Regions from separate parts of the Microbacterium sp. K2 genome, predicted to be linked through region 2. Evidence: riboswitches for the same ligand, from Rfam matches in the RefSeq annotation. Region 2 holds a riboswitch; the other holds the start of a gene.
What was found. A riboswitch is a leader RNA that binds a small molecule or an ion and turns the genes downstream of it on or off. The one in region 2 is predicted to bind thiamine pyrophosphate.
Positions count from the first base shown of each region.

Region 1: linked by a shared signal. The riboswitch ahead of ACLKOY_RS13025 (ECF transporter S component) and the one ahead of thiM (hydroxyethylthiazole kinase) in region 2 are both predicted to bind thiamine pyrophosphate.

Region 1 covers NZ_JBLWII010000001.1:2,662,169-2,677,132, forward strand. The annotation lists gene ACLKOY_RS12985 (glutamate-1-semialdehyde 2,1-aminomutase) at 1-1,235, shown strand, start outside; gene ACLKOY_RS12990 (DUF222 domain-containing protein) at 1,241-2,644, opposite strand; gene ACLKOY_RS12995 (hypothetical protein) at 2,790-3,239, shown strand; gene ACLKOY_RS13000 (ATP-binding cassette domain-containing protein) at 3,317-5,260, opposite strand; gene ACLKOY_RS13005 (enoyl-CoA hydratase/isomerase family protein) at 5,382-6,443, shown strand; gene ACLKOY_RS13010 (ABC transporter ATP-binding protein) at 6,644-8,371, shown strand; gene ACLKOY_RS13015 (ABC transporter ATP-binding protein) at 8,368-10,611, shown strand; gene ACLKOY_RS13020 (D-alanyl-D-alanine carboxypeptidase) at 10,800-12,461, opposite strand; TPP riboswitch at 12,544-12,653, shown strand; gene ACLKOY_RS13025 (ECF transporter S component) at 12,647-13,303, shown strand; gene ACLKOY_RS13030 (ABC transporter ATP-binding protein) at 13,300-14,769, shown strand; gene ACLKOY_RS13035 (energy-coupling factor transporter transmembrane component T family protein) at 14,766-14,964, shown strand, end outside.
Region 2 covers NZ_JBLWII010000007.1:230,216-245,179, reverse strand. The annotation lists gene ACLKOY_RS17745 (bifunctional hydroxymethylpyrimidine kinase/phosphomethylpyrimidine kinase) at 1-1,597, opposite strand, end outside; gene thiM (hydroxyethylthiazole kinase) at 1,594-2,442, opposite strand; TPP riboswitch at 2,433-2,526, opposite strand; gene ACLKOY_RS17735 (NAD-dependent epimerase/dehydratase family protein) at 2,548-3,513, opposite strand; gene ACLKOY_RS17730 (DUF402 domain-containing protein) at 3,577-4,293, opposite strand; gene pheT (phenylalanine--tRNA ligase subunit beta) at 4,409-6,913, opposite strand; gene pheS (phenylalanine--tRNA ligase subunit alpha) at 6,913-7,953, opposite strand; gene ACLKOY_RS17715 (hypothetical protein) at 8,005-8,667, opposite strand; gene ACLKOY_RS17710 (amino acid ABC transporter permease) at 8,678-9,637, opposite strand; gene ACLKOY_RS17705 (amino acid ABC transporter permease) at 9,634-10,290, opposite strand; gene ACLKOY_RS17700 (glutamate ABC transporter substrate-binding protein) at 10,350-11,258, opposite strand; gene ACLKOY_RS17695 (amino acid ABC transporter ATP-binding protein) at 11,305-12,054, opposite strand; gene ACLKOY_RS17690 (TAXI family TRAP transporter solute-binding subunit) at 12,407-13,339, opposite strand; gene ACLKOY_RS17685 (ATP-binding protein) at 13,384-14,760, opposite strand; gene ACLKOY_RS17680 (response regulator transcription factor) at 14,767-14,964, opposite strand, start outside.

The DNA of each region.
Region 1 (14,964 bases), on a different contig from region 2:
GCGGCACGCCGCGCTTCCTCGCCTCGGCGAAGGGTGCGACGGTCACGGATGCCGCGGGCAACGAGTACGTCGACCTCGTCGCGTCGTGGGGACCGGCGCTGCTCGGCCACGCGCACCCTGAGGTCGTCACCGCCGTGCAGGAGGCAGCCACACGAGGACTCTCGTTCGGTGCCCCGACCGAGGGCGAGGTGGAGCTCGCTCAGCTGATCGCGGACCGAGTGCGGTTCGGAGAGATCCGGCCCGTCGAACGAGTGCGGCTGGTATCGACCGGCACCGAAGCCACCATGACGGCCATCCGACTCGCGCGCGGTGCGACCGGACGCGACCTGCTGGTCAAGTTCGCCGGTCACTACCACGGGCATTCCGACGGTCTCCTCGCCGCGGCCGGCTCGGGCGTCGCGACTCTCGCTCTGCCCGGCTCTGCGGGGGTGCCCGCGCCGATCGCCGCGCAGACCCTCGTGATCGACTACAACGACCCCGACGCGCTGGCCGCGGTGTTCGCCGAGCACGGTGACCGCATCGCGGCGGTGATCGTCGAGGCCGCAGCCGCGAACATGGGCGTGGTTCCGCCGCTGCCGGGGTTCAACCGGCTGCTGGCCGAGACTGCCCATGCGCATGGTGCCCTGCTGATCCTCGACGAGGTGCTGACGGGCTTCCGCGTGCACCCCGCAGGCTTCTGGGGGCTCCAGGCTGCGGCCGGCGAGGACTATCTGCCCGACATCTTCACGTTCGGCAAGGTCGTCGGCGGCGGCATGCCCCTGGCCGCGCTCGGTGGACGTGCTGAAGTCATGGATCTGCTCGCTCCTCTGGGGCCGGTGTACCAGGCAGGCACACTGTCGGGTAATCCGCTCTCGGTCGCCGCCGGCCTCGCGACCTTGCGCCTGGCGACCCCCGAGGTCTACGCGACCGTCGACGCCGCCGCATCCCGGGTCTCCAGCGCTCTGGAGGGCGCTCTCGCGGACGCCGGCGTCGCCCACGCCGTCGCACACGCGGGGAACCTCTTCAGCGCCTCCTTCCGGGCTTCGGCGCCCCGTACGTATGCCGAGGCGCAGGCTCAGGAGTCGTTCCGGTACGCGCCGTTCTTCCACGCGATGCGCGAGCAGGGAGTCGCGCTGCCGCCGAGTGTGTTCGAGGCCTGGTTCCTCACCGCCGCGCATGGCGAGGAAGAGCTTCAGCGCATCGAAGCGGCGCTGCCTATCGCGGCCGAGGCTGCTGCCGCTGCTCGCGGGGTCTAAGAACCTCAGACGAACATCACTCGTCGTCGTGGCGAGTCCCGATAGGTGCGGCCGAGTGGGCTGAACCAGTCGATCGTGCCGTCGGGAAGCTGTTGCGCCGTCCAGCGATGGTCGTCGGCGACGTCGGGGTGCTTGAGTGCATGGTGTCGCGCGCACAGATGGGCGAGGTTGTGGATCTCGGTGCGCCCGCCCTTCGCGTGATCGAAGGTGTGGTCGACCTGGCACCGATGCACCGGCATCCTGCAGCCGGGGAACCGGCAGTGTTGATCGCGCGCACGGAGGAACCGTCGCATGGGTTCCGTGGGACGGTAAGTATCGGTCTCGACGACCAGTCCCGTCGGATCGAGGAACAGCCGGGACCATCCGCTGTTGCGACCGGCGAGATCGCGTGCGATGTCGGGAGGCAGCGGCCCGTGTCCGTCGAGCTGCGCGAGGCGATCGTCGCAGCCCGCGAGCGTGGTGGCGGCGACCGTGACGTGGATGCGCGCGTGGATGTTGTCGAGTCCTGAGCCGTTCGCTGCGCTCGGATCAGAGGCGAGCAGGAGGTCGATCAGCAGGTCTGCCCGCACCTGATCGATCGTGCGAGTGTCGGCCGGGATGCGCTCGACGGTGGGTTCGGTCGGGTCGGTCGTGAAGGTCCCGTCGCCGAAGATCGCATAGTCGTCGCGCGACGGGTCGTCTTGCGCGATGTCTTCCGGATAGATCGGATTCTCGCCGTCGTCCATCGGCTCGAGTGCCGGCTCACGGTCGTTCCGTCCACTGATCACGGCGTGCGCCAGTCGGGTGAGGCGGTCGAGGATCGCCGTCGCGAGATGCTCGGGCAGCACGACCGTCAGCACGGCGAGGCCGTCGCCTGCCGGGCGCACGGTGACGGTGCGCTCAGACTTCGAGCGCGCATGACGCTCGGTGACAGTGGATCCTGCCAGCGTGGCGGCCAGCTCTCGTAGGTGCACTCGTGTGCGGGCGGGAGTCTCGCGCTCCGCCACGATGACGGCGACCGTGTCGTACAGGGGCAGCACGTCGGCATCCGCTCGCCCATTGTTGACGGCTTCGCGGACCACCCCTGCGGCGCGCACGATCTCGCGGACATGGGCGGCCGTGATGCTGCCGATTCTGAAAGCAGAACGCACGCCGGGGTGGCTGGCGTCGAGGAAGCAGGCATCGGTGAAGGCGTACTCGATGCTGCCCTGGGTCATGCGGCCTGCCGCGGAGTACTCCGCGATCATCGATCGGTGGATGGCATCGCGATGGAACGGGCTCTCGTCGGAGTCCGACTGGCTCAGACGCATCCGCTCGGCCAGGAGTTCAGACGCCTCGGCCTCGAGGGCAGCGATCTGTCTCCGCTTCTCGACCCACAAGTTGAGCAGCTCAGCGCGCTGCTCGAGGTCGGGATCGGTGGCGGATATCATGCTTCGACTCTAGTAGATTTGTTCGAATGTCGAGCAGAACATTGGAATAGAAGAGGGGTGGAATCGTGGGAACCGACAACGGATCGTTGCCTTCCTGTGAACAAGACACAGACATCTGGAAGGGTGCCGCTGGCAGACTGGACGCATGGTGACGTTGCTGCTGGACCAGACGCAACTCGAGATCGTGCTCTCGCCGATCGAGCGTGCCGCGAGCTTCCACCGTGACAATGTGCGGCTCGTGCGCGACACCATCACCAAGGTCCAGTTGATCGACGACGCGTGGACCTGGTTGCGTGGCGTGCCGAATCCCGGAACGCACATCCCCGGCGTGCTCGCCGCAGGAACGTGGAAGGCCGCGGGCAGCGTCGATTTCGTCCTCATCCGCCGCCGGCGTCCCAGCGTGGTCATCGATCTTTCGGGTGACGCGCAGTACCGACGGCTGATACTCACGACGAGTCACGGCCTCGCGTTGACCCAGGCGCTCCGACTCGACGTCTCGGATGAGCCGGCGGACGTCGAGGAGATCGTGGCGACGTCGCCGACGCCGGTGTCGAAGGGGAGTCGCCGTCCGGTGATCCGCCCGCGACCCGCCTGAGAGACCCTGAACGAGCGAACGCCCTCCGCAGCCTTACGGCACGGAGGGCGTTCGCATCGAGGCCCGCTCAGCTGATCTCAGGGACGGTCGTGTTCGCCCTCGTGGTGCTCGTGCTGCTCACCTTCGTGGCTCTCGTGGTGCTCGCCCTCGTGCTGCTCACCGTCGTGGCCGTGGTCCGCTTCCGGAGCGGCATCCGCGTCCGTCTCCGCCTCCGCGCCTGTCTCAGCCTCCGCTGATGCGTCGGCCTCTCCGAGCGGATAGTCCTTGGGTTCGTCCTCGTAGTACGCGCGCGCGGCGGCGGCGAGCATCGAGGTGACGGCCGCCGAGCGAGGGTCGTCCTCGCGAGGGGAAGCCTCCTCCGACTCGTCGGACTCCTGCACCTCGGCGAAGAACTCGACTCCGGAGTGCCCGTCGTCGCCGTCCTCGTTCGCGGCCGTGTCGGAGTCCTCGGCAGCAGGAGCGTCGGCAACGTCGTCAGCGATGTGAGCATCGGCGTCCGCGGCGACAGGAGCGTCGGCACCGTCGGCCGGTGCCGTGCCGAACAGGATGTCGTCGAACGACGGTCGGGTGCTCTCCGCCTCAGGGTCGGCAGACGTCTCCGCGTCGGTCGATCCGCCAGTCGAGTCCGCATCGCCGGGGGCGTCTTCGTCGCCCGCATGGGCTGCCTCGGAGGCGACGTCGGCCGCATCCTCTGCGTCGTTGGCATCCGAGGCGTCCGCTGCGTAGCGGAGCTCCGCCGCGGCGTACTCGATATCACGAGCGGCATCTGCAGCATCCGCCGCGTCGTCGGCCTCGGCATCAGCCGCATCGGCTGCCGCGCGGGCGGCGTCTGACGCGGCTGCATCGGAGTCGGAGGAGTCAGGCGCGGCTGCATCGGAGTCGGAGGAGTCAGGCGCGGCTGCGTCGGACTCGGAGACATCCTCAGCCGGGGAGGTCTCGGAGTCGGCGGCGTCGGAGCGCGTCTCGGCGGAATCGGCGGTCGAGGATTCGGATGCCGCCGCACCCCCGATGACCGGCGATTCGGCCTCCGCGACCGGCGTCTCGTCCCCCTCGACCGGCGTTGCGGGCTCGGCGACCGGCGTTTCGGCCTCGACGACCGGCGCGGCGGTGATGGCCTGCGGTGCGAGCCTGCCGCCGCGGACGAGTTCGATGAAGACGTCTTCGAGGGTCGGGCCGCGCTGCACGAGAGTGGCGAGGGCGATGCCCGCCGATGCCGCGATGGCGCCGACCGCACCCGCGTTGCTGCCGCGAACCGTGAGACCCGAGCGGAGCACCTCGACCTCGAGGCCGGCCGCTGAGAGCGCCGACTTCAGCGCGGCACGATCCACCGCGTCGACCACGACGGATCCTGCCGACGGGTCGGCGAGCTTCTCGATGCCGCTCGAGAGCACGAGCTGACCCTTCGAGAGCACGAGCACGTGGTCTGCGACCTGCTCGATCTCGCTCAGCACGTGAGAGGAGACGAGAACCGTGCGGCCCTCGTCTGCGAGGCGGCGCAGGAGGAGGCGGATCCAGCGGATGCCCTCCGGGTCGAGGCCGTTGGCCGGTTCGTCGAAGACCAGAGCGCCGGGATCGCCCAGCAGCGCGTGCGCCACGCTCAGCCGCTGACGCATTCCGAGCGAGAAGCTGCCGATGCGACCTTCGGCTTCGTGCTCGAGACCGACCAGCGAGAGGACCTCGTCGACGCGCGAGAGCGGGATGCCGTTGGCCTTGGCCGCGATCGTCAACTGGCGTGAGGCCGAGCGGCGGGGGCGGTACGCGGTCTCCTCCAGGACGGAGCCGATCGTGCGCAGCGGGTGGCGCAGCTCTGAATGCGCGGTTCCACCGATCGTGGCGGTGCCGCTCGTGGCGCGCACCTGCCCCAGGAGGATGCGCAGGGTGGTGGTCTTTCCGGCGCCGTTCGGGCCGAGGAAAGCGGTCACGACACCGGGCTCGACTCTCGCGGAGAAGTCGGACACCGCCGTCACGTCGTTGAAGCGCTTCGTGACGTGCGTGAACTCGAGCACCTGTCCGTCGGGCATCTGCGACCTCTCGTTGCAGTGGGCAGTTCTGTCTATCCTGCCGGAAAAGCCGCAGGATCGTGCATTTACCCTACAAACGCCGCCGGATGCAAGGGTCAGTCCACCGGGTAGCCTGGCACCCGTGACCGAATCCAGCGCAGCTCCCCGGGTCCTCGTCCGCACCGAAGGAGCCCTCGGCCGGCTGACACTGAACCGGCCGGAAGCGATCAACGCGCTCGACCCCGGGATGATCCAGCTGCTGACGCAGGCGCTCGAGGACTGGCGTCACGACACCGATGTGCAGATCGTCGTCATCGACGGCGCGGGCGAGCGTGGCATGTGCGCCGGGGGAGACGTTCGCGGACTGCATGGGCAGATCGTGGCAGGACGCACGGAGGAGACCACCGAGTTCTTCCGCGCCGAGTACGCGCTGAACGCGATGATCGCCGAGTACCCGAAACCCATCGTCGCCATCGCCGACGGCATCACGATGGGCGGCGGCGTCGGCCTCTCGGGTCACGCGGCCATCCGCATCGTCACCGAGCGTTCGAAGCTGGCGATGCCCGAGACGCGCATCGGATTCACCCCCGACGTCGGCGGCACGTGGCTGCTGGGGCGCACGCCCGGCCGGTTCGGCGAGTACTTCGGACTCACCGGCTCGACGATGAACGGAGCGGATGCCGTGCTGCTCGGTTTCGCCGACCACTTCGTGCCGTCCGATCGACTCGATGCACTGCGCGAGGCGCTCGCCTATCGTGCCGACCCGACCGGGCCGGCCGAGATCGTGCTGCTGTTCGACGAGACTCCGGAGCCGTCTGCGCTGCCGGCCTCACGCGACTGGATCGACCGCGCGTTCTCGGCCGACACGACCGCGGAGATCGTGTCGCGACTGCGTGCGGAGGAGGCTGCGGATGCCGCGACGACCGCGGACCTGCTCGAGAGCCTGGCCCCGACCGGACTGGCGGTCACGCTCGACGCCGTCAGGGAGGCGCGTCGACTCCCGAACCTGCGAGCCGCGCTCGAGGGCGAGTACCGCCGCGTGATGTGGTTCGTGATGCGGCATCCCGATCTCGTCGAGGGCATCCGCGCCCAGCTCATCGACAAGGACCGCAACCCGAAGTGGAACCCGGCGACGATCGCCGAACTCCCGTCGGATGCCGGTGCCGAGGCTCGGCATTTCGTGCCCGAACGCTCGCTCTTCTGAGACATTTCGGTATATCCGTGGTTGTTCGCCGCGGTGCATAAACCGCTGGCCGCGCGTGAAATGGTTCGCTGTCAGCGAAGGTCCACCCATCGGGGGATACGAATGTCCGAAGTTCATGCCACTCTTGCTTGTGCGCGATCCTCGGCCTGCGTCCGCCCGTCGGGAGATCCGCCGACTCATCCTTCCTAGAAAGTCCGCCTGTGCTGGGAAAAATCCTCCTCCGCTATCTCGCCCGCTATAAGTGGCTGCTCGCGGCCGTCCTGGTGTTCCAGTTCGCCAGCGCGCTCGCCACCCTCTACCTCCCGCGCCTGAACGAAGACATCATCAACAAGGGCGTCGCCCAGTCGGACACCGCCTACATCTGGCGCACCGGACTGTTCATGCTCGCCGTCTCGCTGGGGCAGATCATCGCCTCGGTCATCGCGACCTACTTCGCCGCCCGTGCGTCGATGGGTGCGGGGCGCGACATCCGCGCCGACGTCTTCGGCAAGGTGAGCGGATTCTCCGAGCGCGAGGTGTCGCAGTTCGGTGCCGGTTCACTCATCACTCGCAACACGAACGACGTGCAGCAGGTGCAGATGCTCGCGATGATGGGCGCCACCATGCTCGTCACCGCGCCGCTGCTCGCGATCGGCGGCATCATCTTCGCCGTGCAGACGAACATCGGTCTGAGCTGGCTCATCGCGGTGTCCGTGCCGCTGCTGCTTATCGTCGCCGGGCTCGTCGTCAGCCGCATGGTTCCCCTGTTCCGCAGCTATCAGGGCAAACTCGACACCGTGAACCGCGTGCTGCGCGAGCAGCTCACCGGCGTGCGCGTGGTGCGAGCCTTCGTGCGAGAGAGCATCGAAGAAGAGCGCTTCCGCGGTGCCAACACCGACATCATGGTGGTCGGCCGCAAGGTCGGCTCGCTGTTCGTCCTGCTGTTCCCGCTGTTCATGCTGATCCTCAACGTCACGATCGTTGCGGTCGTGTGGTTCGGCGGCATCGAGGTCAACAGCGGCACGGTGCAGGTCGGCACGATCTTCGCGTTCATGCAGTACATCGGCCAGATCATGGGCGGCGTCATCATGGCCAGCTTCATGGCGATCATGATCCCGCGCGCCGCGGTCTCGGCCGAGCGCATCGGCGAGGTCCTCGAGACGCAGTCGAGCATGGAACGCCCGGCGAACGGCGTCACCGACTTCCCGACCCCCGGTTCGGTCGCCTTCGACGATGTCGAGTTCACCTACCCCGGGGCCGACTCTCCGGTGCTCAAGGGCATCAGCTTCGCGGCCGAGCCCGGCGAGACCGTCGCGATCGTGGGTTCGACGGGTGCCGGCAAGACGACACTCGTGTCGCTGATCCCGCGGCTCTTCGATGTCTCGGGCGGGGCGGTCTTCGTCGGCGGCGCAGATGTCCGTGAGGCGGACGTCGAGTCGCTGTGGGCGACGATCGGTCTGGTCCCGCAGCGTCCGTTCCTCTTCACCGGCACGGTGGCGTCGAACCTCCGCTACGGCCGGGAGGACGCGACCGACGAAGAGCTCTGGCACGCCCTCGAGATCGCGCAGGGTCGTGACTTCGTCGAGGAGATGCCGCAGGGCCTCGAATCGCGCATCACCCAGGGCGGCACGAACGTGTCGGGCGGACAGCGTCAGCGTCTGGCGATCGCCCGAGCGATCGTGCGTCAGCCGCAGATCCTGGTGTTCGACGACTCGTTCTCGGCTCTCGACCTCACCACCGACGCCCGGTTGAGGCAAGCCCTCTGGCGTGAGCTGCCGCACGTGACCAAGATCGTGGTCGCGCAGCGCGTCTCGTCCATCACCGATGCGAATCGCATCGTCGTGCTCGAAGGGGGCACCATGGTCGGCGTCGGCACGCACGAGGAGCTCCTCGAGACGAGCACCACCTACCGAGAGATCGTCGAATCGCAGCTGGGGGTGGACGCATGAGCGAGCAGAACACCTCCAAGACCCGCCGTGGTCGCGCGGCCAAGGCCTCGGCCGCGACCACTGCGGTCGAGCCCGAGATGACCGAGGAAGAGAAGTACGAAGCCGAGCTCGCCGAGAAGGCGCGCCAGGACGGCGGCGGCTGGGACAGCGTCGCACCGGGCAAGGCCGACAACTTCGGCAAGAGCTTCAGTCGGATGATCGGGCTGCTCAAGCCGTCGGCCGTGTGGTTCATCCTCGTGTCGATCGCCGGTGCCGTCGGCGTCGTGCTCACGGTCGCCGCGCCCAAGGTGCTCGGCGAGGCCACGAACCTCATCTACAAGGGCTTCATCTCGGTGCAGCTCGCTCAGGCGAACGGAGACTTCCCCGGTTTCCCCGCGGGCACCTCACAGGAGGATGTGGTCGCGGGGCTGCGGCAGGACGGACGAGACGACTTCGCCAACCAGGTCGCGGCACTCGGCAGCTTCCGGGTCGGTGACGGCGTCGACTTCGACGCGCTGCGGTGGATCATCATCGCGGTGCTGGCGATCTATGTCACGGCCGCCTTCCTCAGCTGGCTCCAGGGCTACGTGATCAACGTCATCATGGTCCGCACCATGTGGCGCCTGCGCGAAGCGGTCGAGGCGAAGATCAACCGGCTGCCGCTGTCGTACTTCGACAAGGTGCAGCGCGGCGACCTGATCTCGCGTGTGACCAACGACATCGACAACATCACGCAGACGATGCAGCAGTCGCTGTCGGGTGCGATCACGGCCGTGCTCACGGTCGTGGGTGTGCTCGTGCTGATGTTCTCGATCTCGTGGCAGCTCGCGCTCGTCGCGCTGGTCGCACTCCCGCTGATGGGCGTGATCTTCGGTGTCATCGGCCCTCGGTCGCAGAAGGCCTTCGGCACCCAGTGGCGCAAGGTCGGTCGTCTGAACGCCCGCGTCGAAGAGGCTTTCTCCGGCCACGCGCTGGTCAAGGTATTCGGTCGCGAGCAGGATGCGCTCGAGAAGTTCAAGGACGAGAACGAGGAGCTGTTCCAGGCCAGCTTCAAGGCGCAGTTCCTCTCCGGCATCATCATGCCGGCGATGACCTTCGTCGGCAGCCTCACCTACGTGGGCATCGCTGTGCTCGGCGGCCTCATGGTCGCGAGCGGGCAGCTGCGTCTCGGTGACGTGCAGGCATTCATCCAGTACTCGCAGCAGTTCACGCAGCCGCTCTCGGAGCTCGGTGGCATGGCCGCGGTCGTGCAGTCAGGAACGGCGTCCGCCGAGCGGGTGTTCGAGCTGCTCGACACCGAAGAGCAGGAGGCCGACGCTGTCGATGCTCCGAAGCTCGCCGACGGCAAGGGCGTCGTGGAGTTCGAGAACGTCGCGTTCTCGTACACACCCGAGCGCCCGCTCATCACCGACCTCTCGTTCCGGGTCGAGCCCGGTCAGACGGTCGCGATCGTCGGTCCGACCGGAGCCGGCAAGACGACGCTGGTCAACCTCATCATGCGGTTCTACGAACTGAACGGCGGGCGGATCCTGCTCGACGGTCAGGACATCTCCGAGGTCACGCGCGAGCAGCTGCGCTCACGCACCGGCATGGTGCTGCAGGACCCGTGGCTGTTCGCCGGCAGCATCCGCGAGAACATCCGATACGGACGCTCCACCGCGACCGACGACGAGGTTCTCGAGGCGGCAAAGGCGACGTATGTCGATCGCTTCGTGCGCTCCCTCCCCGAGGGCTACGACACGGTGCTCGACGAGGACGCGTCGAATGTCTCGGCGGGTGAACGTCAGCTGATCACGATCGCGCGAGCGTTCGTCGCTCAGCCGTCGATCCTGATCCTCGACGAGGCGACGTCGGCGGTCGACACCCGCACCGAGGTGCTGCTGCAGCACGCGATGGCGGCGCTGCGACAGGGACGCACGTCGTTCGTGATCGCTCACCGTCTGTCGACCATCCGCGATGCTGACCTCATCCTCGTGATGGAGCACGGCGACATCGTAGAGAAGGGCACGCACGACGAGCTCATCACCGCCCAGGGCGCATACTGGCGTCTCTACCAGTCGCAGTTCGAGCAGGCGGCCACCGACATCGACGCAGAGGACGCGCTCACGGGCTCGACCCCTGTCGTCGTGAGCGGCGACGCCGAAGAAGCGGCTGCGGCAGCACAGGTCGGGGTCTCGGTGGGTGCGCAGGTTCCCGCCGCCGAAGCAGCCGCGGCACAGTCCGTCGTCGAGCGTTCAGACGACGGGGGCCACAAGGTCTGATTCGCACGAGGACCGATCCGCACGCGGCCTGGTCAGCACGCGGCCTGCTCAGCACGATGCCCCGCCTCCCGTTCATCCCGGGGGCGGGGCATTCTGCTGTCGCCTGAGCCTGAGCCTGAGCCTGAGCCTGAGCCTGAGCCTGAGCCTGAGCCTGGGCCTGGGCCTGGGCCTGGGCCTGCGCCTCGATCTCAGCGCTGCGCTGCCGTGATGCCGAGCAGTTCGAGCGGATGGGTCAGGCGCCACCACGGGCTCGGTGCATCGACGTCGTCTGCGAGCGACAGCGACGTCGTCACGGTGTTCAAGGGTCCGGCGCTCGTCATCGTGCCGACCTCGTCGCCCGACTCGCGGTTGTCGCCGAGGGAGAAGTCCGTCGAAGCCTCGGCCGTCGCGCCGTTCCAGAGCACGATGTCGGCATCGGCATCCGTCACCACATCGGTGGTCGCGCCCCACGGAGTCGTCACCGTGCCGACGACGGTGCCGGCCGCGACAGCGGGAGGCAGCTGCTCGAGCGCCGTCTCGACCTGAGCGAACAGCGAACGGGTCTCGGTGAGGCGCTGTGCATCATCGGCCTGGCCGAGTACGGACGCGTAGAGGTGCACCGTCGTGTCGTCGAGCGTGATGACCTTCGCGGTCAGCAGGTTCCAGCTGTCGCCGAGAGTGCCGGTCTTGACGCCGACCACGCCGGGATCCGCCAGCATCCCGTTCGTATTCACCACGGTGCCCGCGCCCGGAAGATCGACAGACGGGGTGCCGACGATGCCGGCGAACACCGGGTTCTGCATCGCCAGCTCGGCCAACGCGACCAGTGACTCGGGCGTGGCCCTGTTGCGATCGTCGAACCCCGACGGGGTCACGATCGTGATGTCGTCGAGGCCGCGGTCGCGCAGCCACACCTCCGCCGCGGCAGTGAACGCCGACGGGGACCCCCAGATCTCCTGGGAGAGACGATCGATGTAGTTGTTCGCCGAACCGAGCAGCGTTCCCTGCAGGAGCTGGAACTCGGTGAGCGTGCCGCCCACGGGCACGTCGAGTGCCGACTGGTCGGAGCGGCGGTAGTCCCAGTACGCCAGGTTGTCTGCCCGGGTGAACGAGAACTCCGGGCCCTGCTCGCCCACGGCGAGGGGCATCCGATCGAGCACCATCAAGCTCGAGACGACCTTCGTGACACTCGCGATCGCCGCGGCATCGAGCGACGACGACATCGTGCCGATGCCGCCGATTCCCACGGCTGCGCTTCCCTGGGCGGGCCAGGTGATGGCGGCTGCGGGCGCGGCGATCGTCGTCAGCTCGACCGCCTGCACGGTCGGCGCAACCTCGTGCAGCGGCCACAGCATGGCCGACCCGACATAGGTGCCGAGCAATCCGACGAGAACGCCGAGCGGGACCAGCACGCCGGGGCGGGTGATCGCCGGGCGCAGGTGCGCTCCGGTCAGAAGTGCGCCGCCGCTCGCCGCGGGAGGGGTGTCATCGAGCGCCTCGGTCGCCGGGTGTCGAGCGACTTCGACCGCGTCGACCCACGTCAGCGGCGTCCCACCGCTCGTGCCCTCGGCCCACTGGGCCTCGGGAGCCGTGTCGGGAGTCGTGTCAGGAGCGAAGATCGCAGCGGCCTCGTCATCCGCATCCGATTCGGGCGCCGCATCCGTCGCGACGGCCGCTGAGACGTCTGCCTCAGGCAGCGCCGCCGCGGAACCGGCAGGCCCCGACGCATCAGCCGCGGAACCGGCAGGCGCTGACGTCTCAGGCACCGACGCATCAGCCGTCGGACCCGCAGGCGCTGACGCATCGGGCGTCGACGCGTCGCCCGCAGGAACGGCGGAGGCGGTGGCCTCGGCGGAATCAGGAGCGGTCACCTCCTCACGGTACCGAACTCCCGCAGAGTTCCGTGTCGCTGCAACAGGAGCAGACGCGAGTGTCGGCACTGGGTAAGATCGTCAGAACAACCACGGGAGTCCGGCGAGCCGGGCTGAGAGGGAGCGAATCGCGCTTCGACCGTCGAACCTGATCTGGGTAATGCCAGCGCAGGGAGGAGTCACTGATGAGTACATCCACGTCCGGATCCACCACGGAATCCGCATCCGTCTCGCGCGCCTCGAAGGGCCTCGGTCGCCCCGAGCTCTGGCGCTGGCGGGTCGTCGACATCGTCGTCGCCAGCGTCATCGCGGTCGCCTGCGCGCTGATCTTCCTGCTCTGGAACGTCGGCTACGAGGTGCCGAGCAGCATCCTGACCCCCCTGCTCCCCGGCGTGCAGGGCCTGCTCGCCGGCCCCTGGCTGATCGCCGGTGTGCTCGGCGGCCTCATCATCCGCAAGCCGGGTGCCGCGCTCTACACCGAGCTGGTCGCCGCGATCATCTCGGCCCTCGTCGGCAACGCGTGGGGTCCGCTCACCATCGTCTCGGGCCTCGTACAGGGACTCGGAGCTGAGCTCATCTTCCTCGTGTTCCTCTACGGAGTCTGGCGTCTGCCCGTCGCGATGCTGGCGGGTGCCGGAGCGGGACTCGCGTGCGGCATCAACGACCGCATCCTCTGGTACGCCGGTGCGGACACGCTCTTCACCACTGTGTACATCGTGTCGACGACCATCTCGGGTGCCGTCATCGCCGGACTCGGCGCGTGGTTGATCGCCCGAGGACTCGCAGCCACGGGCGCCCTCAGCCGGTTCGCCGCCGGCCGCGAGGTCACCGCACGCGTGTGAGCTCGCCCCTGACGCCCGCCACCCTCGAAGCCCGCGGCTGGGGGTGGCGGTACGCGACGCGACTGCGTTGGGCGGTGCGCGACATCGCCCTGCGCATCGAACCCGGCGAGCGGGTGCTGCTGCTGGGTGCCTCGGGCTCCGGCAAGTCGACCCTGCTGCAGGGATTCGGTGGGGTGCTGGGAGGCGCCGACGAGGGCGAGACGCACGGCGGGCTGCTCGTCGACGGCGTTCCGCCCACCGAGGCACGCGGTCGGGTCGGCATGGTTCTGCAGGACCCGGACACCCAGACGATCCTCGCCAGGGTCGGCGACGACGTCGCCTTCGGCTGCGAGAACCTCGGCGTCCCCCGCGACGAGATCTGGGAGCGGGTGCGGGCGGCGCTGGATGCGGTCGAGCTCGACGTCGCACTCGATCGGTCGACGGCGGCGCTGTCGGGCGGTCAGAAGCAGCGTCTCGCACTCGCCGGCGTGCTGGCGATGCGCCCCGGCGCCATCCTGCTCGACGAGCCGACGGCGAATCTCGACCCCGAGGGAGTGCGGGACGTGCGGGATGCCGTCGCCGCCGCCCTCGACGCCACGGGTGCCACCCTCGTGGTGATCGAGCATCGCATCGACGTCTGGCTGCCGCTCGTCACCCGAGTGATCGTGCTCGGCGCCGAACCGGAGGGCACGGTCGTGCTCGCCGATGGCAGCCCGGACGAGGTCCTCGGTGCGCGAGGGGCCGAGCTCGCGGCATCCGGCGTGTGGGTTCCCGGACACCCGCCGGCCGTGCCACCCGCGCCTGCGCGCCCGCCGGGAGAGACCCTGCTCGCAGCGCGCGGCCTCACGGTCGCCCGGAGGCGCGGGCTCGCGGTCGCCGGTCCGTTCGACGTCGACGTGCGCGCCGGCGAGGTGCTCGGCGTGACCGGCGCGAACGGCGCGGGCAAATCGACGCTCGGACTCACGCTCGCGGGACTCATCCCGGCCGAGGGCGGCCGGGTCTCGGCTCTGCCTGCGCTCGCCGCGGGAGAGAACGCCGACCCCATCCGCTGGTCGTCTCGCGCCCTGCTCACCCGCATCGCATCGGTCATGCAGACACCCGAGCACCAGCTGCTCGCCAAGACCGTGCGCGACGAGCTGTCGGTCGGACCGCGGGCGCTCAAGCTCTCCGACGCCGAGATCGCCGCCCGCGTCGACGATCTGCTCGAACGGCTGCGCCTCACCTCGCTGGCCGGCGCCAACCCGTACACGCTGTCGGGAGGGGAGAAGCGGCGGCTCACTGTCGCGGCGGCACTCGCCACACGGCCGCGGATGCTGGTGCTCGACGAGCCCACCTTCGGGCAGGATGCCACGACCTGGGCCGAGCTCGTCGGCCTGATCGCACGCCTGCGCGATGAGGGCACGGCGATCGTGGCGATCAGCCACGACGAGGCCGTGCTGGAGGCCCTGCACGCGCGGCGCCTCGAGGTCGGCGAGGTCGACCGATGATCGATCCGCTGACCGCCCGCGTCGAAAGAACGGGGCCGATCGCCCCCCGCTCAGCCCTGGCGAAGCTCGCCGCCGCACTGTTGATCGCGCTGCCCCTGGTGCTGACGATCGACGTCGTCTCGGCATCCGTCGCCCTGCTGCTCGAGATCCCGCTGCTCCTTCTCGCAGGACTCCGGGCCAAGGAGTTCTGGACCC
Region 2 (14,964 bases):
CGAGGTAGAACAGGAACGGCTCCCGCTCGAGGGTTCCGTCGGCGAGTCCCCGGATGAAGGGCAGGCCGTCGATCCCCGACCGCACGCCAGCCGTGCGCTGCCACCACTCTGCGCGGATCTGCTCCGGCGTCGTGCTCGTCTCGACTCCACCGCGCTGCCAGAGACCTGCGAAGTGGTTGATCGGTCCGTGACCTCGGCCGACGTGCAGGCTCTCGCTCTCCCGCAGCGCCTCGCGCAGCCACGACCGTGTCGAGTCGACGGCCTCGATGGGCGTCTCGCCGCGGCCGAGACGGGTGGCCAGCGCGGAAGACAGCGAGCAGCCGGTGCCGTGCGTGTTCGCGGTGCGGATGCGCGACCCCGGGTACTCCTCCCGCACTCCTCGAGCGACGTCGACGAGCCCGTCCGGCACCTCGTCGCCCTCGAGGTGTCCGCCCTTGACGAGCACCGCGGCGTCGATGCGCGACGACAGCTCCTCTGCCGCAGCGAGTGCGTCGTCCCATCCCGAGATCGAGCGTCCTGCCAGCACCGCGAGTTCTCCGAGGTTGGGCGTCACGACGTGCGCGCGTCCGAGCAGCGAGCGCAGCGCGATCTCGGCATCCTGATCGAGCAGCCTGTCGCCGCTGGTGGCGACCATGACCGGGTCGAGCACGACGATCGGCGGGCGGGCGGTGTCGAGCCAGTCCGCCACGGTGCGGATGACGTCGGCGTTCGCGAGCATCCCGATCTTCACCGCGTCGATGATGATGTCGTCCGAGATCGCGTCGAGCTGCTCCCGGAGGAATGTCGCCGGTGGCACGTGCACTCCGCGCACCCCGACGGTGTTCTGGGCGGTGAGGGCCGTGAGCACGGCCATGCCGTACCCGCCGTTGGCGGCGATCGACTTGAGATCCGCCTGGATCCCTGCACCGCCCGAGGGATCACTGCCTGCGATGCTGAGCACCCGCGGCGTGCCGGATGCCCGCCAGCGGCGCACGAAGTCGGCCGCGGCGCGGGCCGGATCCTCCGCCGCGCAGAGCGCTGACACGACGGCGAGTCCTGCGGCACCCGCATCGCGAAGCGACTCGGTGTCATCGATGCCGACGCCACCGATCGCGACGCACGGGAGGGTCGTGGTCTCGGCGAGGGCACGGAAGCCCTCGACACCGAGGGCCGGCGGGTGGTCGGGCTTGGTATGGGTGGGGCGGATCACTCCGACGCCCAGGTAGTCGACCGTGCCGAGCGGCAGCGCACGCACAGCATCGAAGTGCTCGGGGCTGTTCGCGGTCAGGCCGATGATCGCGTCAGGGCCCAGCATCGCGCGCGCCCGCAGCACCGAGGCGTCTCCCTGTCCGAGATGCACCCCGTCGACCCTTGCGCCCCGCTCATGCGCCGCGAGAGCAGCATCGAGGCGGTCGTTCACCACGAGCAGTGCTCGTCCGTCGATCACCTGCGAGAGCTCGACGAGCTGAGCGACGATCTCGGCATCCGCCGCGGTCTTGTCGCGCAGCTGCACGATCCGCACTCCTCCGTCGACGGCCTGCCGCACGGTCTCCACGATGCCCCGATCACCGCAGAGTCCGGGATCCGTCACGAGATACAGCGAGAGATCCGCGATCACAGCGTGCGCTCCTCGACCCGTGCGGCCGCAGCGACCTGCTCGGATGTGACGGCGGCGAGCGCATCGAGCAGCGCGACCGCGAAGCTCCCCGGCCCTGCCGCACGGGCCGCGGCGTGCTCGGCGACGACCGTGTAGATCAGACTCGCCGAGGCCACTGCGGTGAGCGGATCGGTGCGCGACTCGCGCGCCGATCCGAGGAAGGCCGCCATCACGGCGCCCAGCGCGCACCCGCCGCCGGTGACCCGGGTGAGCATCTCGTGTCCGTTGGCGATGCGCACCACGCGCACGCCGTCGGTGATGAGGTCGACCGGACCCGAGACCGCGACGACAGAACCGTGCCGCGTGGCGAGCGCCAGCGCCGCATCCTCAGCGGCATCCGTGCTGTCGGTCGCATCGACGCCTCGTCCGCCCGCACTGAGCCCCGCCAGGGCGAGGATCTCAGACGCGTTGCCCCGTATGGCGGTGGGGCGCGACGCGGCCAGCTCGTGAGCCAGCGCAGTGCGCACGGGTAGAGCTCCGATCGCGACGGGGTCGAGGACCCACGGGGTCCCCGCCGTCGCCGCACCGGCGACGGCCTCGAGACTCGCGGCCCGCTGCTCTGGCGTGGGCGTGCCGAGGTTGATCAGCAGTCCGGATGCCACCCCCGCGAAGAGGCCGGACTCGCCGACGATGTCGACCATCGCCGGGGCCGCGCCGAGGGCGAGCAGCACGTTGGCGGTGAATCCCGTGACGACGCTGTTCGTGATGCAGTGGGTCAGTGGCGGTTTCTCGCGGAGCACGGACAGCAGCTCGGTGGCCGAGGCCGCAAGGGTCGATTCGGATTGTGGACGCAGACGATCGCTCAATGCGACATCCCTTCGCTAGTACGAACTAGATCAGGTTCGACGGGTCTGTTCTCAGCCGCGGAAGCGGCACCCCGTGTCACTGATCGCAGTCTAGCGAGGCCGCCGTCAGCCGAGCAGCTGCAGCAGCGCGAGTTCCTCGGCCCGTGTCAGACCGGCCCTCCGCTCGCGATCGACGCCGCGCACTCGCTCATCTTCGACCACGGCAGCTATCGTCTCGTCGAGCGGGCGCAGCTCGCCCCCGGCCGCCCGGTACCGCGCGTTCGACCTCGTCATGAAACCCGTCATCTCGCTCGGCAGCCACAGGGGCAGCGATCGCTCCCCCGCCCAGTACTCCACGTCATTCGCGACGAGCAGGTCATCCGCCGCCGTCACCGTGTCTCCACGGTGTCCGGAGTGTCTGCGCACGGCGTCGAGGACCTCGCTCAGCGGGTGCCGGTCGCCGATCGTGTTGATCACGCCGGTCGCCGTCGTCGTGGCGATGAACTCCGAGAGATCGTCGACATCGATGACCTGTGCGACCCGCCCCTCGGCGGGAGGGAGCAGCACGGCGCCGTCTTCGGCACGCAGGAACGCGGCGGCCCAGTATCCGAAGCGATCGCTCGGGTCGCCCTCGCCGACGATCAGGCCAGGACGCACGATCAACGTGCGCTCTCCGAGGGTGCGAACCGCATTCTCGGCGGCGACCTTCTGCGCCCCGTACTCGTACTCGTCTCCCGGGTCGGCGGGCTGATGCAGCGGAGCGGACTCGTCCGCCCCGACCGTCTCGTCGTCGGAGTACGCCGAGACCGACGACACGTACGTCCACCGCGCGGCTCTCTCACCGAGCGCCTCGACCGCCGCCGCGACGTGCGCCGCGTTCGACGAGACGTCGATCACGTGGTCCCAGTCGCGACCGCGGACGGCGTCGTACGCGTCAGCGCCGTCGCGATCGGCCAGGACCAGGCTCGCGCCGTCCGGTGACGGCCGCCCACCTCGCGCGAGGCACATCACTGTCGCCCCGTTCACGAGCAGGCGTCTGGCGATGCGGCCGGAGAGCCAGCCGGTTCCGCCGAGGATGAGAACGTCGGTCATGCACCCATGCCACCATCTTCGCCGCGCAAGGGGAAGTGTCATCCGCTCACGGCGGATGCCGGTTCACCGGGTGCGGAGGTCGGACAGCCCCGCCAGCTCGGGCACGGACCAGGAAGGATCAGGCCGCCAGTCTCGCCATTCCTCGGCGAACGGCCAGTCTCCGTCGCGGTAAGAGGCGATCGCCGCGTCCGCGTGCCGCTCGATCTGCGCCGCCTGCTCGGATGTGAGGCGGCCCTGCTCGACGGCTGCGATGAGCTCGTCCTCATCCTTCAGATGCACTCGACCGTCCGGCTCGATCTCGACGTCGAGAATGTGGTCCGACGAGTACGTGTCACGGTCGGTGCGCAGGTGGGCGTTCTCGAGGTTCACGTACCAGCCGGCGAACTGCCAGTCAGAACCGTCGGCCTCGCTCCAGAAGAGCCAGACCGACCATGCAGCACCCGCAGGGGCGATGCGGAGGATGCCGTTGCCCCACCACTCCTCGACGATCCGCGACCGCGGTTCGAGCCATCGCCGCTCGAGCGGAACCGTCCGGACCCGTTCGCCGGCGGGAGTGCCCTGCCCCTCCTGCAGCGTGCCCGGAGCGAGCCAGGCGACGAGGCCGCGCTCGTCGTCGCGGACCACTCGCATGGGTGTGATCGTCGAAGCGTCTCCGGGCTGCCAGCCCGGCTTCCGGTAATGCCAGGAGATCTGATCACCCGGTGCGAGGAACGGAGCCTCGCCCATCGGTCGGACGCCTTCGGGAACCGCCGCAGGCGTGCTGTGGGGAAGGATGCTCATCACGACACGGTACCCCCCGGTCTCGTCGGGCTCAGGTCGGCTCGGCGGTGTCGAGCGCATCCAGCTCGAACGCGGACTGCATCCCATCGTGGGATGCAGTCCGCGCCGTGTTGTGTCAGTCGCGCAGCGTCGCGCCGAAGCGCGCGGCGGCGACAGCGACGCCAGCGAGCTTCGCCTCGGTCGCCTCTGCCGCGGTGAGCGTGCGATCGTCCGCGCGGAACCGCAGCGCGAAGGTCAGACTCTTCTCGCCGTCGGCGACTCCGTCACCGCGATAGTCGTCGACGAGACGGATCGCCTCGAGAAGTGCACCCGCCCCCTCGGCCAGCGCGGACTTGACCTCGCCGGCGGGGAGGTCAGCGCCGAGCACCAGCGAGACGTCCTGCGTGGCGGCGGGGAACGTCGACAGCGAGGCGGCGACAGCTCGGCCGCCCCCGAGCGCAAGGATCTGATCCAGATCGAGTTCGAGCACGGTCGCGCGACCCGGCAGGTCTGCGCCCGCTGCGACGTCGGGGTGGAGTTCTCCGACATAGCCGACCTCGACGCCATTGACCGACAGTACGCCGGTGCGCCCCGGGTGCAGCGCCGCGCGCTGACCCTGTGCCACCTCGATGTCGACCCCGGCAGCTGCGGCGATGACGCGAGCCGCGTCCAGGGCCTCCGACAGACCCGCCGCTTCGGCCGCACGGCCGGGCTGACGTGCCACGACATTTCCGGTGAACAGTGCCGCGACGTGACGGTGCTGCGGCGGGATCGACGCGTTCAGCGCTGCGAGGGTCTCGTCCGAAGGACGCACGCCGAGCGGCGGAACCTCATCGGTGCCGTACTCGACACCCGGCTCGGGCAGGAACACGACCCCGGTCTCGAACAGAGCGAGATCCGTGAGGCCGCGCGAGATGTTGCGGTGCGCGGTCTGCAACAGGCCGGGAATGAGCGAGCGGCGCAGGAAGGGGGCCGAGCCGTCGAGCGGGTTCGCGAGTCGGATGCTGGGCAGATGCTCCCCCGACGCCGATCCGTGCAGATCATTGTCGACCTCGGTCGTGAAGGGGAACGACGGCGTCTCGACGAGACCGGCGGCAGCCAGCGCATCGGACACTCGACGACGACCCTGCTGATGCGGGGTGAGCCCACGGCCGGAGGGAGGCGTCGGCAGCACCGAGGGGATGCGGTCGAGCCCGTGGATGCGTGCGACCTCTTCGGCGAGAGACCACTTGTCGGTGAGGTCGGGGCGCCAGGTCGGCGGGATGACGGTCCAACCGGCATCCGCCTCTGTGACCTCGCCACCGATCGTCGTGAGGGCTCCCACGATCTCGTCATCGCTGTAGTCGACGCCGATGAGCCCCTGCACGAAGCCCTTCGGCAGATCGATGTCGGAGACGAAGACCTCGGCGAACAGGGCGCCGCCCTCTTCGGTGAGAGTGCCGCCGGCGAGTTCGACCATCAGATCAGCCGCGCGCCGCGCTGCGACGAACGGCACGAGCGGGTCGACTCCGCGCTCGAAGCGCTTGGACGCCTCGCTGGGGAGCTTGTGACGACGAGCGGTGCGGGCGATCGTGATCGGGTCGAACGTCGCCGCCTCGATGAGCACGTTCTTCGTGGCGTCGCTCATCTCGGTCGTGCCGCCGCCCATGACGCCGGCGAGGCCGATCGGGCCCGACTCGTCGGTGATGAGCAGATCCTCGACGTGGAGCTTGCGCTCCTGGCCGTCGAGCGTCGTCATCTTCTCACCGAGGGTCGCGCGGCGGACAGTGATGCCTCCGGCGAGCTTGTCGAGGTCATATCCGTGCAGCGGCTGGCCGAGCTCGAGCATCACGTAGTTGGTGATGTCGATCAGGATCCCCAGTGAGCGCATGCCTGCGAGGGAAAGCCGCGCGATCATCCACGGCGGGGTCGGACGCGCCGGATCGACATCACGGACGACCCGGGTGACGAACTCACTCGCCCCGACGCGCCCGCGGACCGGCGCGACGTCGTCGACGATCGCCGTGTGACCGGTGCCGGGCTGGAGCTCGGCGAAGTCACGATCCGCGGGGTCGCGGAACGTCGCTCCGGTGGCGTGCGAGTACTCGCGCGCGACACCTCGGAGCGAGAACGCGTAGCCGCGGTCGGGGGTGACGTTGATCTCGACAGCGACGTCGTCGAGTCCGAGCAGGCTGATCGCGTCGGTCCCGACGGGGGCGTCGATTCCGAGATCGGCGAGCACGAGGATGCCGTTGTGCTCGTCGCCCAGGCCCAGCTCACGCGCCGAGGCGATCATGCCGTCGGACACATGACCGTAGGTCTTGCGTGCGGCGATCGGGAACGGCCCGGGCAGCACGGCACCGGGCAGGGTCACGACGACCTTGTCTCCGGCGACGAAGTTGTGCGCTCCGCAGACGATCCCGCGGACGCCGCCGTTCGCCTCGCCGACGTCGACCTGGCACCAGTTGATCGTCTTGCCGTTGGACTGCGGCTCGGCTTCGAGGGACACGACCTGTCCGACCACGACGGGACCCGAGATCTCGAAGCGGTGGACGTCTTCCTCTTCGAAGCCGACGGTGACCATCGCCGCCAGAACGTCCTCGGGCGTCGCATCCGCTGCCAGATCGACGTACTCACGCAGCCACGAAAGCGGGACGCGCATCACACCACCATCCCGTACTGCTCGCTGAATCGGACATCGCCCTCTGCCATGTCACGCATGTCCTGCACATCGCTGCGGAACATGAGTCCTCGCTCGACACCCATACCGAAAGCGAAGCCGCTGTAGACATCGGGGTCGATTCCCGCGGCGCGGAGCACGTTGGGGTTGATCATTCCGCAGCCGCCCCACTCGATCCAGCGGGCGCCGCCCTTGAAGGTCGGGTGCCACAGGTCGAGCTCGGCCGACGGTTCGGTGAAGGGGAAGAAGTTCGTGCGGAAGCGCGTCTTAGCCTCCGGGCCGAAGAGCTGACGCGCGACGTGGTCGAGCGTGCCCTTGAGGTGGGCCATAGAGATGTCCTTGTCGACGACCAGGCCCTCGAACTGCGTGAACACCGGAAGATGCGTCGCGTCGAACTCGTCGGTGCGGTACACGCGACCGGGGCAGAGCACGTAGATCGGCACGTCGCGGTCGAGCATCGAGCGCACCTGCACGGGGCTCGTGTGCGTGCGCATCACGAGGTGACGCGACGGCGGGTCGACGTAGAAGGTGTCCTGCTCCTGGCGAGCGGGGTGATCGACGTCGAAGTTCAGGGCGTCGAAGTTGAACCACTCGTGCTCGAGCTCAGGCCCCTCCGCGATCTCCCAGCCCATGCCGACGAAGATGTCCGAGATCTGCTCGCTGAGGAGAGTCAGCGGATGCCGCGCGCCGACGCGCGTGCGCGAGGGGACGGCGGTGATGTCGACGCGCTCGGATTCGAGACGGGCTGCGACCTCGGCGGCGGCGAGCTCCTCCTCCTTGGCGGCGAGGGCCTTCGTGACCTGTCCGCGACCCTGGCCGACGAGCTTGCCGAAAGCCGCCTTGTTCTCAGGTGCTACCTGACGCATCGACGCGTTCAGGACGGCCAGCGGAGAACCGTCTGCGACATGAGCGGCTCTCGCCGCCTTCAGCTCGGTGGTATCGGCGGCAGCGTTGATCGCTTCGAGCGCGGCCGCGACGGCGGCTTCGACCGCTTCCGGGGTGATTTCGGGAGACTCAGACACGAGACACGAGTCTACCGGGGGTCGCGGACAGCTCCCTCACGGGACGGAAGCTCAGAGCGGGCCGAACATCGGCACCGCGATCTGAGGCCCCCAGGAGACACGATCGCGCTCGAGCGCCGCCGCGAGCCGCTGGTCTCGTTCGGCCTCGCGGCGCAGAGTGTGTCGTCCCCGACCGATGATCGCCGCCGGGATCACGAAGACCGAGATAAGCGGGATCACGAAGACCGAGATAAGCATGAGCGCGAGGCCGCCGTCGAGCACGAGGAGCGGCATCGGGTCGACGGAGGAGATGATCGCGGGGATCAGGAAGACGTTGATCGCCCCGAAGATGCTCGCAGCCGCGATGAGGCCCCCTCCGAGCGAACCGGCCCCGCGCGTCGCATACGACGTGCCGGGTTTCGGGACCCAGCCCCTCACCCCCGCGAGGAACAGGCCGGCGGCGACGGCGATGATGCCGCCGACGATCATCGTCGGCATGGATGCGGACGACGAGACACCGACCGCCAGCAGGACGAGTCCGATGATCACGGATGACGAGCCCAGTGCCAGGAACGATGCCCACATCCCCCGGCGCATCGCGCGCGCGTCGGCGATCTCACGCAGCCGAGACCGGGACTCCGCTCCGTGCAGGACAGCGAGCGCAGGATCCATCCACTCCGCGAGGGTGCGGCTGGAGGCAGGCGGATAGGCGGAGACTGGTTCGATCCGCGTCACGACAGGTGCCTCAGACCTTGCCCGGGTCTCCCCCGCCCGTGGGTCCGTCCAAGCCGCCGACACCGCCGCCACCGCCGAAGCCGCTGCCTCCGCGCTGCAGGGTGATGAGCTCGGTGTCGGTGCCGTCGCCGTGCTGGCGCGGATCCTCTGCCGCGTGGATGGCCTTCACCTTGGGCGAACGCCGAGTCTGGATCTCCACCCACTTGGCGATGCCCGACAGGATGAGGCACATGATGATGTAGATTCCGCCGATGACGAAGGCCGATTGCAGGATCGGACGTCCCTGCTGCGACGTCAGCTGCTTCGCGTAATAGAGCAGCTCCGGGTAGGTGATGATGAAGCCGAGAGCGGTGTCCTTCATCGTCACGACGAGCTGAGCGACGATGACGGGAAGCATCGCCCGGATCGCCTGCGGCAGCAGGATGAGGCGCATCACGCCGCTCTTGCGGAGTCCGATCGCGTAGCCGGCCTCTTTCTGCCCGCGGGGCAGGGACTCGATGCCGGCCCGCAGCACCTCGGCCAGAACGGAGCCGTTGTACGCCATCAGAGCGATCACGACGGCCCAGTACGGCTCCATCTTTATGCCGACCACGGGAAGTCCGTAGTAGAGCAGCATCATGAACACCAGCACCGGGACGGCACGGAAGAGCTCGGTGATCACGGTCACCGGGATCCGCACCCACGCGTGGTCGGAGAGCCGCCCGATCGCGAGCACGAAACCGAGGACGATGCTGAGGACAGCGGCCAGCGCGAACGCGGCGAGTGTGTTGCCCAGTGCCTTGAGGATTCCCATCCACACGTTGGAGAACGTGAACACGAACCACTTCTCAGCCGAGAACTGGCCCGTCTCCACCATGCGGAAGACGATGAAGCCGACCGCTGCGAGAACGAGGACGATGGTGGCGGCCGCGAGGACCCGGTTGCGGGCGATCGCCCGGGGTCCGGGGACGTCGTACAGTACAGAGCTCATCGCGCGATCCTCCAACGGTTCTCGAGATATCGCTGCAGCCAGCTCAACAGCAGCACCAGAGCGACGAACACGACGGCGACCCAGAGGAGGACCTCCATCGGGTTGCCCGGACGGTCGGCGGAGTCGTTGATCGTCGAGCGCAGGGCCGCAAGCTCCGCGACCGAGAATCCGGCCGCGACGGTGGTGTTCTTGAGCAGGGCGATGAAGACGCTCATCATCGGTGGCACGACCGAGCGGAATGCCTGCGGGAGGATCACGAGGCCCATCACCTGGCCGAAGGGAAGCCCGATCGCCCGCGCGGCCTCAGCCTGCCCGACGGGGACCGTGTTGATTCCCGCCCGCAGAACCTCGGCCACGTAGGTCGCCGTGTAGATGCCGATGGCGAGGATGCCGAGGGTGAGGTTCGAGAGGTCGGGCAGTCCGAGCTGCGGGTACCCGAAGATGAAGAAGAAGAACACGAGGGTGAGCGGGGTGTTGCGCACGATGTTCACGTACGCCGTGCCGACGCCGCGAGCGATGGGCACCGGTGCCACACGCATGGCCCCGACTATCAGCCCCAGGACGAGCGCGATGATCCCGCCCGCGAAGAACACGATCAGCGTGTTGCTGATCGCCTGCCCCCACAGGTCGAGGTTGCCGAAGATGACGTCCACGCCACCCTCCCTTCTTCAGAATGAGTGGGCGGCCTCCTTGAGGAGGCCGCCCATGTCGATCAGTACGCGTCGACCTCGGGCTGTTCGACCTCGATGCCGCTGGAACCGAGGTTCGCGTCGAAGATCGCCTGCCAGATGTCGCCGTTGTCGGTGAAGAGCTCGTTGATGTGCGTCCGCAGAGCGTCGTCACCCTTCGTGAGGCCGACACCGTAGCGCTCCTCGGTGAAGAGGCCGCCGGTGACCTTCACGTCGTCCGGGTACTGCGCGGCGTAGCCGATCAGGATCGCCTGGTCGGTGGTCACCGCGTCGACCTTGCCATCGATGAGGTCCTGGACGCAGGCCGAGTACAGGTCGTACTCCTGCGTCTTGATGTCGGGGAAGTTCGCCTTGATGTTCTGGATCGGCGTCGAGCCGGTCGCAGAACAGACGGTCTTGCCGTTGAAGTCCTCGAGCGCCTCGGCGTCGTCAGCATCAGCGGCGACCAGGAGCCCCTGGCCGGTGATGAAGTACGGGCCGGCGAAGTCGATGAGCTCCTTGCGCTTGTCGTTGATCGAGTAGGTGCCGACGTAGTAGTCGATGTCACCGTTCGTGATGGCCTGCTCGCGGTTGGCGGAGGCGATCGGCTTGAACTCGATCTTGTCCTCGTCGTAGCCGAGCGATGCGGCGATCCAGCGCGCGATGTCGACGTCGAAGCCGGTGCGCTCACCCGTCGTCACGTCGAGGTAGCCGAGACCGGGCTGGTCCTCCTTGACGCCGACGACGACCCCGTCGCGCTCCTGGATGGCGTCGAACGTCGGGCTGCCCTCGAGCTGGACGTCCTCAGCGACCTCGAACCAGGTGGAGTCCTCGCCCTCTTCGCCGCCGGTTCCGGCGCCGGGGCTGGACGGGCTGCCGCTGTTGCAGGCGGTCAGCGCGAACAGCGCTACTGTCGCGATCCCGATTCCTGCCAGTGTCCGTGTGCGTCGCATGTGCGTCTCCTTCGTGTGCTGTGTGTGCAAAGGTCTGTGAAGCTGGTCAGTGCGTGAGGAGCTTCGAGAGGAAGTCCTTGGCGCGGTCGCTCTTCGGGTTGGTGAAGAACTCCTCGGGCGTCGCCTCTTCGACGATCTTTCCGTCGGCCATGAAGACGACGCGGTTCGCGGCCTTGCGGGCGAAGCCCATCTCGTGCGTCACGACGATCATGGTCATGCCGTCGCGGGCCAGCTCGACCATGACGTCGAGGACCTCGTTGATCATCTCGGGGTCGAGCGCACTGGTCGGCTCATCGAAGAGCATGACCTTGGGCTGCATGGCGAGGGCGCGGGCGATCGCGACACGCTGCTGCTGTCCGCCCGAGAGCTGAGCGGGAAGCTTCGTGGCCTGCTGGGCGACGCCGACGCGTTCGAGGAGAGCCATCGCCTCCTTCTCGGCATCCGCCTTCTTCAACCCGCGGACCTTGATGGGGCCGAGTGTGACGTTCTCGAGGATCGTCAGGTGCGCGAAGAGGTTGAACGACTGGAACACCATGCCGACATCTGCGCGCAGGTGCGCGAGGCCCTTGCCCTCGGCGGGGAGCGCCTTGCCGTCGATGCTGATCGTGCCGCTCGTGATCGTCTCGAGGCGGTTGATCGTGCGACACAGGGTCGACTTGCCTGAGCCGGAGGGGCCGATCACGACCACGACCTCGCCGGCGTTCACCGTGAGGTCGATATCCGTGAGCGCCTGGAAGTCGCCATAGTGCTTCTGGACGTTGTCGACAACGACGAGAGGCTTACCGGTGGTCATCATTTCTCCAAACTAGCCAGGTCGAACACGTGGCTCCACACAGGCGCGTCGACATTTACACGTTCGTAACCACGCAGAGAGGCCGATCCCACCCGAGAGCCGGAGTGCCCCACGGTCCGCCCCCGCGGACCGTGGGGGCGTCCCTGCTGCTGCGTCCCTCCCCCGAGTAGAACGTCGCAGCAAGCCTCCGACCGGATCCGACCGCAGGACGCTAACGGAGAACGACCGAAAGCGCGCCCGAGTGAAGGGCGTGGGCTCAGTGGCATCTGAATTCTCCGTCGAATCGAGTGCGATCGACCACCACATTGGCAGAGCGGCATGCCGGCATGAGACTTCTTGAGGATTTCTTGAGGCCTCAGTCGCGCTGCTCTCGGTAGTACTCGATCGCGCCAGGATGCAGGTCGACCGGCCCCGTGAAGATCGCCTGTCTTCGGTCGAGCAGAGAAGCGACCGGTACCCGCTGCGCGATCTCGGTGCGCGCGTCGAAGAGGCTGGTGAGGACGTCTCGCACGACGCCGTCCGGAGTGTCGGACGAGGTGACCAGATAGTTCGGCACCGCCATCGTCGGCGCCGACTCCTCGAGTCCGTAGAGCCCGACCGGGAAGTCTGATGGGCGGTAGGCGTCGGAGTAGCGCGCGTTGATCGCGGCGACCCAGGTCTGCTCCACGGGCACCAGCCGCACGGGCGTCGTCGTCGCCAACTCGGCGATGCCGGGCGTCGGGATGCCGCCCACCCAGAAGAATCCGTCGATTCCCGACCGCTCGAGCGCGCTGATCGACTCGCTGAGGTCGAGTTGCGGATCCGTGATCGACGCGATGTCGACCTCAGCGGCATCCAGAGCTCGTGCGGCGATGACGTTGACGCCCGAGTTCTCCGCGCCGAGCGACACGGTCCTGCCCGCGAGATCGCCGAGCTCGACGATGTCGGAGTCGGCGCGCACGACCACGTGAAGGTACTCGTCGTACAGCCGGGCGACGGCCTGGACCGGCAGCGGCTCGTCGAATGCCCCTGCCCCCGCGACCGCGTCGGCCGCGGCATCTCCCTGAGCGAAGCCCAGCAGAGCCTCGCCCGAACTCACCCGCAGAAGGTTGTCGACCGACCCGGCGGTCTCGGCGACCGCCGCACGGACGCCCAGCGCCTCCGACAGCTCGCGAGCGACCTCCGCACCGTAGGCGTAGTACACCCCATTCGATCCGCCTCCGGCGATCGCGTAGCGAGAGTCCTCCCAATCGGTCGATCGAGTGCTGCATGCACTGCCCGCGCCCGCGACCACGAGCACCGCCGCCACCGCTGCGATCCTGCGCCAGACTAGGTGGCGCCCGCCCCGCCCGATCATCCCGCAGCTCCGTCAGGCAGCAGCAGCGAGACCAGCAGCCCGCCGTCCTCCGGTGTGTCGACTCTCAGCTCCCCGCCGATCGTCTCCAGGAGGTCGGTCGCGATCGCGAGGCCGAGACCGGATCCGGGCACCCCGCCGCTGTCGTCGCTGCGCCAGAATCGGTCGGCGGCGTTCTCGGCCTGCTCGCGTGTCAGCCCCGGGCCGTGATCGCGCACCGTCAGCACGCACAGCCCCTCGCTGCGGTGCGCTCCTATCTCGACGACCGCGCCGGCAGGAGAGAACTTGACCGCGTTGTCGATGACCGCGTCGAGCGCGCTCTCGACGATCGTGCGGTCGGTGACGCTCATCACCGGGTCGGCTCCGGTCGAGAGCGTCGTGATCCCCCGCTGAGATGCCACCTCGCTCCAGGCATCGGCGCGTCTGGCGGCGAGCGTCGTGAGGTCGACGACCGAGATCGTGGTGTCGGAGCGCCCGCCTCGAGCGAGCCCGAGGAGCGTCTCGAGTATGCGAGCCATGCGGCGCCCCTCCTCCCTCGTCTCCTCGACGTCGTCCTTCCAGTCGTCGTCGAGGCCGGTCGAGAGGTGCTCGACGCGCAGAAGCAGAGCATTGAGGGGGTTGCGGAGTTCGTGCGAGGCGTTCAGCGCGAATTCCTGCTGCCGTGTCATGACGCGCTCGATCTCATCCGCCATGCCGTTGAAGACGCGGGTCATCCGGCGCAGCTCGGGTGGGCCGGTGTCCTCCGCGACCCTGGCGTCCATCTCGCCTCGCTCGATGGCGACCATCGCCTCATCGAGACGACGCACCGGAGAGAGCACCCACCGGGCGAGCTGGAACACGAGCAGCACCCCCAGCCCGATCGACACCGTCGAGACGGCCGTCAGCACGAGGATCTGACGCAGGATCTCCGTCCTCGGCGCCTCGACGTCTGCGGAGAGCATGACAGCGCCGATGACGTCGCCGTCGTCGAAGACCGGCTCGACGAGGGAGGATTCTGCCGCGATCCACGGGAAGACCGGCTCAGGAGCTTCAGCCCGCCGCCCCGAGAGCGCGAGGGCGACTCGTGCGGCATCGTCGTCAGGCAGCACCTCGGTCGCGTCATCTCCCGATGCCCACACGCCGCCGGTGAGATCGAACACGACGACGTCGATTCCGTACACCTGGTGGAAGCGCTGGACCTCGGCATCGATGACCGTCGCGCTCCCCGATCGGAGCGCCTGTCGCGCACTCGTCACGAAGTACCCGAGGTCACCGAGCTGCTCGGTGTAGAACGCCTGCTGGATGCTGCGGGTCGCGCTCCAGGCCGTCGCGCCGCCCAGCGACAGGAGGATCGCGACGAGTGGCACGAGGAATACGACGACCAGACGCCTGCGCATCGACGACTACCCGGCCAGCCGGTAGCCGACACCGCGGACGGTCTCGATCAGATGACGCTGGCCCACCTTCTTGCGGATCGCGCCGACATGCACCTCGAGAGAGTGTCCGAACCCCCGCCAGTCCGTGTTCCAGACCTCGCGGATGAGGCGCTCCTTCGGAACGGCCACTCCGGGGTATCGCGCGAGCACCGCCACGATGTCGAA